Regions from separate parts of the Exiguobacterium oxidotolerans JCM 12280 genome, predicted to be linked through region 3. Evidence: riboswitches for the same ligand, from Rfam matches in the RefSeq annotation. Region 3 holds a riboswitch; each other region holds the start of a gene.
The links. Region 3 has a riboswitch for S-adenosylmethionine ahead of P403_RS0106225 (alpha/beta hydrolase). Riboswitches for the same ligand answer to the same signal wherever they lie in the genome.
Positions count from the first base shown of each region.

Region 1: another riboswitch for S-adenosylmethionine. It lies ahead of P403_RS0107630 (amino acid permease); the one in region 3 lies ahead of P403_RS0106225 (alpha/beta hydrolase).
Region 2: another riboswitch for S-adenosylmethionine. It lies ahead of metK (methionine adenosyltransferase); the one in region 3 lies ahead of P403_RS0106225 (alpha/beta hydrolase).

Region 1 covers NZ_JNIS01000001.1:1,499,488-1,503,495, reverse strand. Annotated here, with positions in the region: gene P403_RS0107635 (polysaccharide pyruvyl transferase family protein) at 1-900, shown strand, start outside; SAM riboswitch class I at 1,009-1,110, shown strand; gene P403_RS0107630 (amino acid permease) at 1,191-2,594, shown strand; gene mmuM (homocysteine S-methyltransferase) at 2,569-3,501, shown strand; gene P403_RS0107620 (MarR family winged helix-turn-helix transcriptional regulator) at 3,650-4,008, opposite strand, start outside.
Region 2 covers NZ_JNIS01000001.1:811,638-815,645, reverse strand. Annotated here, with positions in the region: gene P403_RS0104180 (EAL and HDOD domain-containing protein) at 1-125, shown strand, start outside; gene pckA (phosphoenolpyruvate carboxykinase (ATP)) at 193-1,761, opposite strand; SAM riboswitch class I at 1,994-2,120, shown strand; gene metK (methionine adenosyltransferase) at 2,249-3,457, shown strand; gene P403_RS0104165 (GNAT family N-acetyltransferase) at 3,600-4,008, shown strand, end outside.
Region 3 covers NZ_JNIS01000001.1:1,235,191-1,239,198, reverse strand. Annotated here, with positions in the region: gene P403_RS0106235 (DedA family protein) at 1-8, opposite strand, end outside; gene P403_RS0106230 (thymidine kinase) at 193-810, shown strand; gene P403_RS0106225 (alpha/beta hydrolase) at 981-1,739, opposite strand; SAM riboswitch class I at 1,800-1,902, opposite strand; SAM riboswitch class I at 2,118-2,222, shown strand; FMN riboswitch at 2,373-2,517, shown strand; gene ribD (bifunctional diaminohydroxyphosphoribosylaminopyrimidine deaminase/5-amino-6-(5-phosphoribosylamino)uracil reductase RibD) at 2,676-3,722, shown strand; gene ribE (riboflavin synthase) at 3,707-4,008, shown strand, end outside.

The DNA of each region.
Region 1 (4,008 bases), 260 kb from region 3:
CCATCGATGTATGCATTCGGTCGTGATCTTCACATCCGTGAGACAAACATCACGAAAGATTCGATGATTAGTGTCAATTCATCACGTTTTTCACCCAAAAATGTCCTTGATTTTATCACACGTGGAATGGAAGAGTATCCAAATCACTATTTCATCCCACAATGGATGAAAGAATTGAAGTTGACGTACACTGGAACTCATCCGTTTGGAGACCTTTCAGATATGAATTATGCAGCTAGAATGTCACACCCGGTGTATATGAATGGCCGTGTTCGTTTCTTCTTAAACGCTCAAACGTGGTTCGACTTCCTCAAAGAAGCTGACTTGAGCTTTGGTGCACGTCTCCACGGAAACATCACAGCGACACTCACTGGAACACCGAGTATTTTGATTCCTAAAGATGCAAGGATGCGTGAATTAACAGATTACCATCAATTGACTCACATCTGGGCAAATGACATCACGGCGTATACACGGCTTTCGGACGTCGTCGAAACAGCAGACTTCCAAAGCCCGGCGCGGATTCAAGTGAAAAACTTCGATAACTTTCTTGACTTCTTGAACACGAACGACTTGGAGCATATCTATCAAGACACGAACTATCCAGAGAACGTGCCGTTTGATCGTGAAATGGCGAAAACAGAACTCCTCCCAGCGGTTAAACCGATTACAGGAATCAGTATGGAAGAAGCAATCGCACGTTTTGAATCATTCTTTCCAGAAGAAGAGAAAAAAATCGCTGCGATTCAAAAACATGATAAAGATAAAGACAAAAAGATTAAAACGTTACAAGATAAACTCAACAAGCAGACGAAGGTGGTTAAACATCAAGAAGGTACATTGAACCGTAAAGCAGTTCGGGTGGCCCTTAAGACAGCTAATCTCTTCGTAAAAAAATAATAAAAGAACGTCTCATGCCAATGCAGTGTGAGACGTTTTTTTTGAATTGTATTATCTGAATTGTGTTGACAATTCAAAAAAGGACTGCTATTGTTATGAAAAATTACATTCTTATCCAGAGAGGTGGAGGGACTGGCCCTTTGAAGCCTCAGCAACAGGTCGAAAGATACTGTGCTAATTCCTGCGGGTGTTGTACCCGATCGATAAGCGCTCTTGATGTTGTCGACCGACGCACCCTGTCTGTACAGGAGTGCGTTTTTTTATTGAGCGAGAAAGAGGAGTGGTGGAGGATGGAGCAAAAAACAACATTTCGACGAAAGATGGAATCCCGTCATATCGTCATGCTGTCGTTAGGTGGCGTCATCGGGACGGGGCTGTTCCTAAGTACGGGGTACACATTAGAGCAAGCAGGTCGAATCGGGACGATTTTGTCCTACTTGCTTGGGGCACTCGTCGTTTATCTCGTGATGCTTTGTTTAGGGGAACTCGCTGTACATATGCCGGAAACCGGTGCCTTTCATAGTTATGCAACAAAGTACATTGGACCGGGAACCGGCTGTACGGTCGCCTGGCTCTACTGGCTGACGTGGACGGTTGCGCTTGGGTCCGAATTCACAGCAGCTGGTTTATTGATGCAACGCTGGTTTCCGGACGTGCCGGTCTGGTTGTTCAGCGGATTGTTCGTCATCATTATTTTAGTGATTAATGTACTGACAGTGCGTGTGTTCGCCGAAGTCGAATTTTGGTTTTCTGCCGTGAAAGTCATGACGATCATCGCCTTCATCGTCTTAGGGGCAGCAGCAATCGTCGGCTTTATTCCACTGGCGTCAGGAGAAGCAGCTCCGTTGTTCGGACCGCTGACGGAAGGGGAACTCTTCCCGAACGGGGCCTTTGCGATTTTGATGACGATGCTCGCCGTCAACTTTGCCTATTCAGGTACAGAACTGATTGGTGTTGCGGCAGGCGAGACGGTTGATCCGAAGCGGACGATTCCTCTGGCCATTCGGACGACGATTGTCCGGCTGGTCGTGTTTTTTGTCGGCACGATCATCGTCCTGGCGATTTTACTGCCGACGGATGCAAAAGGTGTGCTTGAGAGTCCGTTCGTTGCCGTGTTTGAACGGATCGGGATTCCATTTGCGGCGGACATCATGAACTTTGTCATCTTGACAGCAATCTTATCGGCAGCGAACTCCGGTTTGTATGCTGCGTCACGGATGTTGTGGTCACTGTCGGATCAACGGATGATTTCACCGTTCTTTGCTCAATTGAGTCAAAACGGTGTTCCGACACGTGCCGTCATGTCCAGCATGCTCGGCGGATTGTTTGCACTACTATCGAGTGTCTACGCAGCAGAAAGCGTCTATATCGCACTCGTCTCGATTTCAGGACTTGCTGTCGTCGTTGTCTGGATGAGCATCAGTGCTTCGCAATACTTATTTCGGCGGCGTTACCTGAGAGAAGGACACGACGTGCAAGACTTGGTGTACCGGACACCATTTTATCCAGTTGTCCCGATCGTCTCCTTTTTGATTTGCCTGTTGTCACTGATCGGGATTGCCTTTGATCCGACGCAGCGTGTTGCCTTATATTTTGGAATTCCCTTTATCGGACTTTGTTATCTCGTGCATTACCTGACGAAAAAATCACAGAAACGGAGTGTGGAAGATGTCAAAACAGAAAAATCCAGTTGAAGCCTTACTTAACGAAAAACCGTTTATTTTACTTGATGGGGCGCTCGCAACAGAACTGGAGCGGCACGGGAGTGATCTCGCCGATCCACTCTGGTCGGCACGGGTCTTGGTCGAAGAGCCGGAGCAGATTCATCGTGTCCATGCCGACTATTTTCGAATCGGTGCGGACTGTGCCATCACCTCGAGTTATCAAGCAAGTTTGCAAGGGTTTGAACAACGGGGAATCGAGACGGGTGCAGCGATCGAACTGATCAAGCAGACGGTCTACTTGGCACAACGTGCACGTCAAGAAGTCGCCGGAGCAGGAGCACAATCGTTGATTGCCGGATCAGTCGGTCCGTACGGGGCGTATTTGGCCGATGGATCAGAATATATCGGACACTACGGCGTCGATGATGCGACCCTTGAGAACTTTCATCGTCCCCGAATCGAGGCATTGATTGCGGCAGGAGCAGATCTGCTGGCCTTCGAAACGATTCCGTCGCTTCAAGAAGCAACCGTCCTGTTTCGGATATTGGAAGAATTTCCGGAACACTCGGCCTGGCTCGCATTTTCCCTTCGCGATGCGGAACACATCAGTGAAGGCACGACGATTGCGGATTGTGTCGCAGCAGTCGGCCACCATCCGCAACTCGCTGCGCTCGGTGCAAACTGCTTTCCGGCGTCAATCACGACAGATTTCGTAACGGGATTGAAGCAACTGACGGACGTCCCAATCATCGTCTATCCGAATTCCGGGGAACAGTATGATCCCGTCGAGAAAACATGGTCTGGTGAATCGGTGTGTACAGCTTTTGATGAAGTTGCCAGTGAGTGGTATGCAGCAGGGGCACGCCTGATTGGCGGTTGTTGCCGGACGACACCGGAACAAATTGAACGGATACATGCCGCCATCGAAAGAACGTAATGTTGCAAAAATCGAGCTGAAATCAATCGTAGTGCCGGACGGTTCCGCCCTGTGCGCAAGAAACGCCGATGATCCCGTTTTTCATACGGAGTCATCGGCGTTTTCTATCCCTATTCTTCTCGTTCATGACGTTTTAAGGCGTATCTGATTACCGTTCCCGCAGTTCACGGTTAAATTGTTGGAGCAGGCGTCCAAATGCTTCCGTATCATCGCCTGACCAGTCTGTCAGTAAGCGTTCGATGCTCGCGAGGCGTGCCGTCCGGTAAATCGTCAATTCTTCCTGTCCAAGTGAAGTGATGTGATAGAAGAAGGCACGGCCATCTGCTTCATCGCGTACTTTTTCAACAAATTTCTTTTGCGCGAGTGCTGCTGCTTGCCGGCTGACGGTAGAGACGTCAAGTTGCAATTCGCGAGCTAAGGTCTTCACCCCGACTGGACCAGACTCGGACAGTTGACGCAGTAACAAATACGACGCGCGATCTAAATTTCGGTTATCGGCCGTCGCTG
Region 2 (4,008 bases), 420 kb from region 3:
AAAAACTAACCCATCGTTTTGGTATTTCAAAACAGCGTGCCTATGCACTATTAAAAGAGAGTCAAGATTGGTTGACTAAAAAAGAACTTCATCTGCAACCGGATGAAGAAGATTCAATCGTCTGATGAACGTTAAAAGGCACCAGCTCACTGAACATACAGTGTCTGGTGCCTTTTAATTATCTTAATTTAATTAAACACGTGGCCCTGCTGATTTGATTTCAGTAGTTGCACTGTCGAACCGTGTGAAATTTTGTTTGAATTTAGTTGCCAAAGCCCGTGCTTGTTGTTCATACGCATCAGCATCCGACCAAACTTTGACAGGGTTGAGTAAGTCGCTTGGGACACCAGGGACTTCGAGCGGCATATGAAGTCCAAAAATCGGATGTTCTTCCGTCGGGATATCAGCGAGCGTGCCGTTGACAGCTGCATTGACCATCGTCCGTGTATAGGAAAGCTTCATCCGACTTCCGGTCCCATATGCGCCACCCGTCCAGCCTGTATTGACGAGGTAAACCGTGACACCGTGTCGGTCGATGAGCTCACCGAGCATCGTTGCATATTTTTCAGGAATGAGCGGTAAGAAGGGTGAACCGAAGCATGTCGAGAATGTCGCTTCCGGTTCTGTTACACCACGCTCTGTTCCGGCTAACTTCGATGTATACCCGGATAAGAAGTGATACATCGCTTGCTCCTTCGTCAACTTACTGATTGGCGGCAGGACGCCGTAAGCATCAGCCGTCAAAAAGACAATCGTTTTCGGATGTCCGGCGCGTGATGGTACTGCAATATTATCAATTGCTGTAATCGGATAAGCAGCCCGTGTGTTTTCCGTTTTCGACGTATCATCATAGTCAGGAATTCGTGCATCATCGAGGACGACGTTTTCGAGGACAGTGCCAAAACGAATCGCATCAAAGATTTGTGGTTCTTTTTCGCGCGATAAGTTGACCGTTTTTGCGTAACAGCCCCCTTCGATATTGAAGACGCCGTCGTTGGACCACCCGTGCTCATCGTCACCAATCAATTGACGACTGTCGTCAGCAGACAGTGTGGTCTTACCAGTACCGGATAATCCGAAGAATAAGGCGACGTCACCCTCATGTCCGACGTTAGCCGAGCAATGCATCGATAAGACGTCTCGTTGAGGTAAAAGGTAGTTCATGACAGAGAAAATCGATTTTTTGATTTCGCCCGCATATTCCGTTCCACCGATTAAGACAATCCGATGTTCGAATGACATGGCGATGAACGTTTCGGAATTCGTTCCATCGACTTTCGGATCTGCTTTGAAGTGAGGCGCATAAATAACCGTGAAAGGCTCAAAAGCAGCTTCTGTCGGATATTCACGCAAAAACAGTTGTTTTGCAAACAAATTATGCCAAGCATATTGTGTCACGATCCGAACCGGAAGGGTAAAATGAGTGTCTGCACCAGCAGCAGCTTCTGTGTAGTAGAGCTGATCTGCTTCATTCATGTAGCGAAGAACTTTTTGTAACAGTTGCTCGAAGTTGTCTGCTTCCATCGGTTGATTGACATGACCCCAATCGATATGTGACTCGCATGACTGATCGCGAACAATGAACTTGTCTTTAGGTGAACGACCTGTAAATTTCCCCGTTTCTACAGACAGAGCGCCATTTTCAGCAAGAACCCCTTCTTCGTTATGAATTGCATGTTCGACTAGCTCAGCAACAGATAGTTGTTTGAACACATGCTCCTTCTTGAGTAGCTCTTCGATATTCAGGACCGTCATCGGCATCCTGACCCCACCTTTCCCCTACGTTGGTTTAGCTCTGGCATTTAGTATGACACATTTATTATATATGACATACTAAAGGATGAGCAATCCTTTTTTAGCGCTGATTTCTATTTTTCTGGAAACGCTTTCAGCATTAACAGTTTAACATCTCTTCCGAAAAGTTTCGACTAGAAATTAAAACGTAGCTTGACAGAGTGGTCACAACTTTATATCATGTAATTCGTAACGGATACTCTTATTCTGAGCAGGTGGAGGGAACAAGGCCCGAAGAAACCCGGCAACCGTCCTACATTAAGAATTCTATTAATGAAGGAAAAGGTGCTCTCCTGAAGCGAAGTAAACACTTCGAACGATAAGAGGGTAAAGGAAGAACGCACAACCTTTCCCTGACCATTTTTTGGACATGGAGAGGTTTTTTTCATTTTACCGTCCCACTCAACTAGGGGAAATGAGTACACCGTCAAATTCTTTTTTGGGAGGGTCAAACATGACAAACCTTAATCGCCGGCTATTTACGTCGGAGTCAGTTACTGAAGGTCACCCGGATAAAATCTGTGACCAAATCTCAGATTCTATCTTAGATGCAATCCTCGCAGCCGATCCGAATGCTCGTGTCGCTGCTGAAACATCTGTCACGACAGGACTCGTCCTCGTCGCAGGTGAAATCACGACATCGACTTATGTCGATATCCCGAAAGTCGTTCGCGAAACAATTCGTGAGATTGGCTATACACGCGCTAAATATGGTTTCGATGCAGACACTTGTGCTGTATTGACTTCAATCGATGAGCAATCAGCAGATATCGCTCTCGGTGTTGACCAAGCGCTTGAAGCACGCGAAGGTAGCATGTCAGATGAAGAAATCGATGCAATCGGTGCAGGGGACCAAGGTCTCATGTTCGGTTATGCAACGAAAGAAACGCCTGAATTGATGCCACTTCCGATTTCACTTTCACACAAACTTGCTCGTCGTCTCGCAGAAGTCCGTAAAACTGGACAACTTGACTACCTCCGTCCGGATGGTAAGACGCAAGTAACTGTAGAATACAATGAGAATAACGAACCGGTTCGTGTCGATACAATCGTCATCTCAACACAACATGCAGAAGAAGTGACGCTTGAGCAAATCCAAGCAGACCTGAAAGAGCATGTCATCGTACCTGTGATTCCATCAGAATACATCGATGCGGAAACAAAGTTCTTCATTAACCCGACAGGTCGCTTCGTCATCGGTGGACCACAAGGTGATGCAGGATTAACTGGACGTAAAATCATCGTTGATACGTATGGTGGCTATGCACGTCATGGCGGCGGCGCATTCTCTGGTAAAGATCCAACAAAAGTTGACCGTTCTGCAGCATATGCAGCACGTTACGTCGCGAAAAACCTCGTAGCTGCTGGTCTTGCAGATAAAGCAGAAGTTCAACTTGCATACGCGATTGGTGTCGCGCACCCAGTATCGATTGCAGTTGATACGTTTGGAACAGGTAAACTTCCAGAGGCACAACTCGTCGAACTCGTTGCTGAAAACTTCGATCTTCGCCCAGCAGGAATCATCAACATGCTTGATCTCCGCCGTCCGATTTATCGTCAGACAGCCGCTTATGGTCATTTCGGTCGTACAGATATCGAATTACCATGGGAGCAAACAGATAAAGCAGCAATTCTTGAAGAACAAGCGAAACGATTCGCTTAATTTTCAGTTCAGAAGCAGACTCAGTTTGAGTTTGTTTCTGAACTTTTTTTGTTTGTCCCGAACTTTGCAGGGAAACGAATGATTTTTCTAGAAAAGGGTAAAAGAACATGTACCGGTAAACGGAAAAAAGGGGGAGTCCGACATGGAGATACGCGAAGCAATTCCTACTGATGCGGCACGCATTCATGATATTGCCATTACCTCTTGGATGGATACGTACGAAGAAATCTATTCTGCAAATTCGAAAACGCATTTCGTGAAAGAAGCGTACCCGCAAGAAGAAGTCGCAAGGGCGATTCGGACGGCGGAGGAAGCGCGAGGAGAATATTTCAATGTCGCCATTATCGAGGAAGAAATCGTCGGTTTCATCCATGCGATTGATGTGGAAGGCACGTGGGAAATCGTTCGCTTGTACGTACTACCGAAATATCAACAAAATGGGATTGGACGAAAGTTGATTCGTGAACTTGAACACCAAGGTGCTTCCCCGATTGAAGTCTACGTTGAATCAAGAAATTATAAAGCGCGCCAGTTTCTAGTCTCTTTCGGTT
Region 3 (4,008 bases):
GGGGACACCTTCCTTCATAAATTCTTCTTCTATAGTGTACAGGAAATGAGGACTAGTTAAAACGACAAGGTGGGGAATCATGGGAATGAACGGATGGATTTTTGATTTCGAGAAGTCAACTCTTTTTCTCATTATCGATTCGGGCTATACTCGTTAAAGTGACTAATTTTAGAGGACGGTGTTTTTGCAATGATGCATGTAATAAATCAGTACGGATGGATTGAAGTGATTTGCGGAAGTATGTTCTCTGGTAAGTCGGAAGAATTGATTCGACGTGTTCGACGGGCACAGTACGGGAAGTTGCCGGTCCAAGTGTTTAAACCGGCGATCGACGACCGTTACCATGAAGAACATGTCGTCTCTCACGTCGGCAACTCTGTCATCGCGGTACCGATGGCGACGAGCCGTGACGTGTACGCGGCAGTCGCACAAGAGACACAAGTGGTCGCGATTGACGAAGTGCAGTTCTTTGATGATGAAATCGTCGATGTCATCGAGGCCCTCGCGCAAGACGGAAAACGTGTCATCTGTGCCGGACTCGATCAAGACTTCCGGGCGGAACCATTCGGTAAGATGCCAGAACTTCTCGCACGGGCAGAGTTCGTCACGAAACTGCAGGCGATCTGCCTGTCGTGCGGTGACCCTGCATCACGGACGCAACGTTTAATCGACGGTCGACCTGCCAACTACAATGATCCAATCATTTTAGTCGGTGCGTCAGAGTCGTATGAGCCGCGTTGCCGCCACTGCCATGAAGTGCCGGGGAAATCGCAAGCCCTGCAACAATGGAAGAAACAGCAACAGAACTGATGAAGCAAACGAAGGACTGACTCATCAGTCAGGACTACATCAATCAAATGGCCGATACGCCCATCATTCGAGGGGAGTATCGGCCATTTTTGTGCGCATTCATATTGTTTTGGACGGTTTAGACACGTATCGAAACAGTCTTCATTCCTTGCTTTTGCGTAGGGAAGACATCAACCGGTGTGGCTCAAACGACTATATTGGTGCACAAAGCGTGTTGCCTCGTGGACAATCGTTTCTTGATCATGATCGAGGGTCGCGACATGATAGGAGTCAAGCAGGCAATAGCTCCGTTTGTCCGTCGCACCGATGACTTGATAAAGGTAATCCGAGCTTTCAGGCGGGACGACATGGTCTTCGGCAGAATATAAAATAAGCGTTGGAATCTCGATGGTTGGTAAGAGCGGACGTGTCTCGTCAATCAAGGTTAAAAGTTCCGATGCGCAGACGACAGGGACCTGGTCATAGATGATTTCAAACGCTTCACGTTTAATGTCTGGGGTACTTTCTTTCAAGTAGCGTGGACAGTCTTCGAAAGATAATGCTTCATAGGCAGGAATCGATAACGCTGCATTGATCGTAATCAATCCGTCAGCAGGTAATCCTTCCGCGACGAGGGCGAGGGCAAGTGTCGCACCCATCGATTGTCCGGCGATGAAGATGGACGAACAATGATTGGTTAAGACGTCGAACCCTTGACGGAGGCTCTGTTTCCAATCTTCGGCAGTCGACGCTTCGAAATCCTGGATACTCGTCCCGTGCCCGTCGAGGCGCGGAGCATACACAGTGAACCCTTGGGCGGCAAAATATTCTCCGACAGTGCGGACGCTTTGAGGGGTTGCGTTAAAACCGTGAGACAGTAAAATACCGATTGGACCTCGTTCAATCAAAAAATCTTCTGCGCCACACAGAACAGGTGATGATGAATTCATAAAGGGTTCCTCCTTCTATTAAAAAACTCGTAGTGCTTTAGGCGCACTACGAGTTTATCGTAAGTATCATCCAAAGCATCGGCTTTGCTGGTCGGAGCACCTTGCATGTTGCAGGTTGCCGTGGGTTCGTAGAGCCAGATCTCTCGCCCACTCTTGATATATCGTATAGGAATTGTCGGAATAATCATTGTGAAGAGAATAGCATTGATTGAAATACGTTGTCAAGACGTTAAAAAGAAGTCGAAATTGATAAACTGGGTAATTTGGTTTAATTTTGAAAATATGGTTGACTTGAGAACAGAATCCCCGTAGTGTAAGCAGTAGATTCACGACATAAGAACGACTTGAAACATCACACATATGAACTTCATACCGCAGCACTTATCGAGAGAGGTGGAGGGACTGGCCCTACGAAACCTCGGCGACAGACTTCTTACGTCGTACTGTGCCAATTCCATCAGACGTTTGTCTGAAAGATGAGCTGAGCGGATTCTGCCTTAGTGCAGATGAGAGGACCCTTTTCTTTTAAGAGAAGGGTCCTTTTTTGATGTTTTTCTAAAAAAGAGAATGAAATACAATTCATTTTGTATTTTAGAATGACCTATGCTAATCTTGAGCTGTATAACTCAATAACCAGTTCTTCGGGGTAGGGTGAAAATCCCAACCGGCGGTGATGCGATCAATGGATCGACGAGCCCGCGACCTGCAGTGTACGCACTGTGGCTGACTTGGTGAGACTCCAAGGCCGACGGTAAAGTCCGGATGGGAGAAGGACGAAACAATGCGCTTGCCGCCATTTTCTGAAAAAATATGTTCAGAGAAGGGTCTGTTTCTGTATGCAAAAAAACAGAAACACGAGACGCTTATTTCGTCAATCCTTCAATCGCGACGCCCCTTTTACAGGAGGCGTCTTTTTTGTTGAAAGGAGCGAAAAAAATGGAAATATTCATGAGTTATGCGATGCAACTAGCACACATGTTAAACGGTCAAACGAGTCCGGATCCGAGTGTCGGCTGCGTCATCGTCAAACAGGGACGAATCGTTGGATTTGGGGCCCACCGTTATGCGGGAGGACCCCATGCCGAAGTCGAGGCGCTCCTTATGGCAGGTGAAGCAGCACGCGGAGCAGATCTCTACGTGACGCTCGAACCGTGCAATCATCACGGTAAAACACCGCCGTGTACGGAAGCGATTCTAAAAGCCGGGATTGCCGGCGTCTTTGTCGCGACAGAGGACCGGCACGCGCTCGTCGCAGGAAGCGGCATCACACGTCTCCGGGAAGCGGGACTTGACGTCGAAGTCGGTCTATTAAAAGACGAGGCAGTGGCACTGTATGAACCATTTTGGACGGCGATCGAACGAAAACGTCCGCATGTCACAGTGAAAGTCGCCCAAACGATGAACGGGACGGTCGCGACGGGTGAACAACGCTTTATCACTTCAGAAGTGGCGCGCGCAGACGGACGTCAGTTACGCGGGACGCACGATGCGATTCTCGTCGGAAGCGACACGGTAATTGTCGATGATCCGGCACTGACGTTGCGCAGTTCGACCGGCATCGAACCGGTCCGTGTCATTGTCGATCGGCGCGGGCGCCTGACTGAAACATTCCAAGTCTTAAACGATGGCTTGAATCCGACGTACTGGCTGACGGAACAGCCGCGTACGACAGAGCGCGAGAACGTGACGGTTTTCGTCGGGACGTATGCGACACCGGACCAAATCCTCGAACTTTTATATGAACAAGGTATTCGCAGTCTGTTGATTGAAGGCGGTCCCACGATTCAATCCGCATTTTTAGAAGCGGATCTCGTGGATACGATCGAACTCTATCAGGCACCGTCCCTCTTCAGTGGGACAAAATCTCTGACGACGGCACACGACATCGAAGACCGTTTTAATTTAGTGAATATGAAACAAATCGGACCGGACGTCCATCTCCAGTATGTACGAAAGGAGAGGGTGACATGTTTACCGGATTGATTGAAGAACTCGGCACATTAAAACGAAAAGTCCCCCGGGCGAACGGATTGGCGCTGGAAATTGAAGCGACAGCAGTGCTTGACGGCACGAAGATTGGCGACAGCATTGCCGTTGACGGGATTTGTTTGACGGTGACGGCGATGACGAAGAGCGGATTTACGGCAGATGCCGTCCATGAAACGATCCGGGCGACATCGCTGCAGACGTTACGAGTCGGGACAGCCGTTCAACTCGAACGTGCGATGCCGGCGAATGGACGGTTCGGGGGTCACTTCGTCAGCGGGCA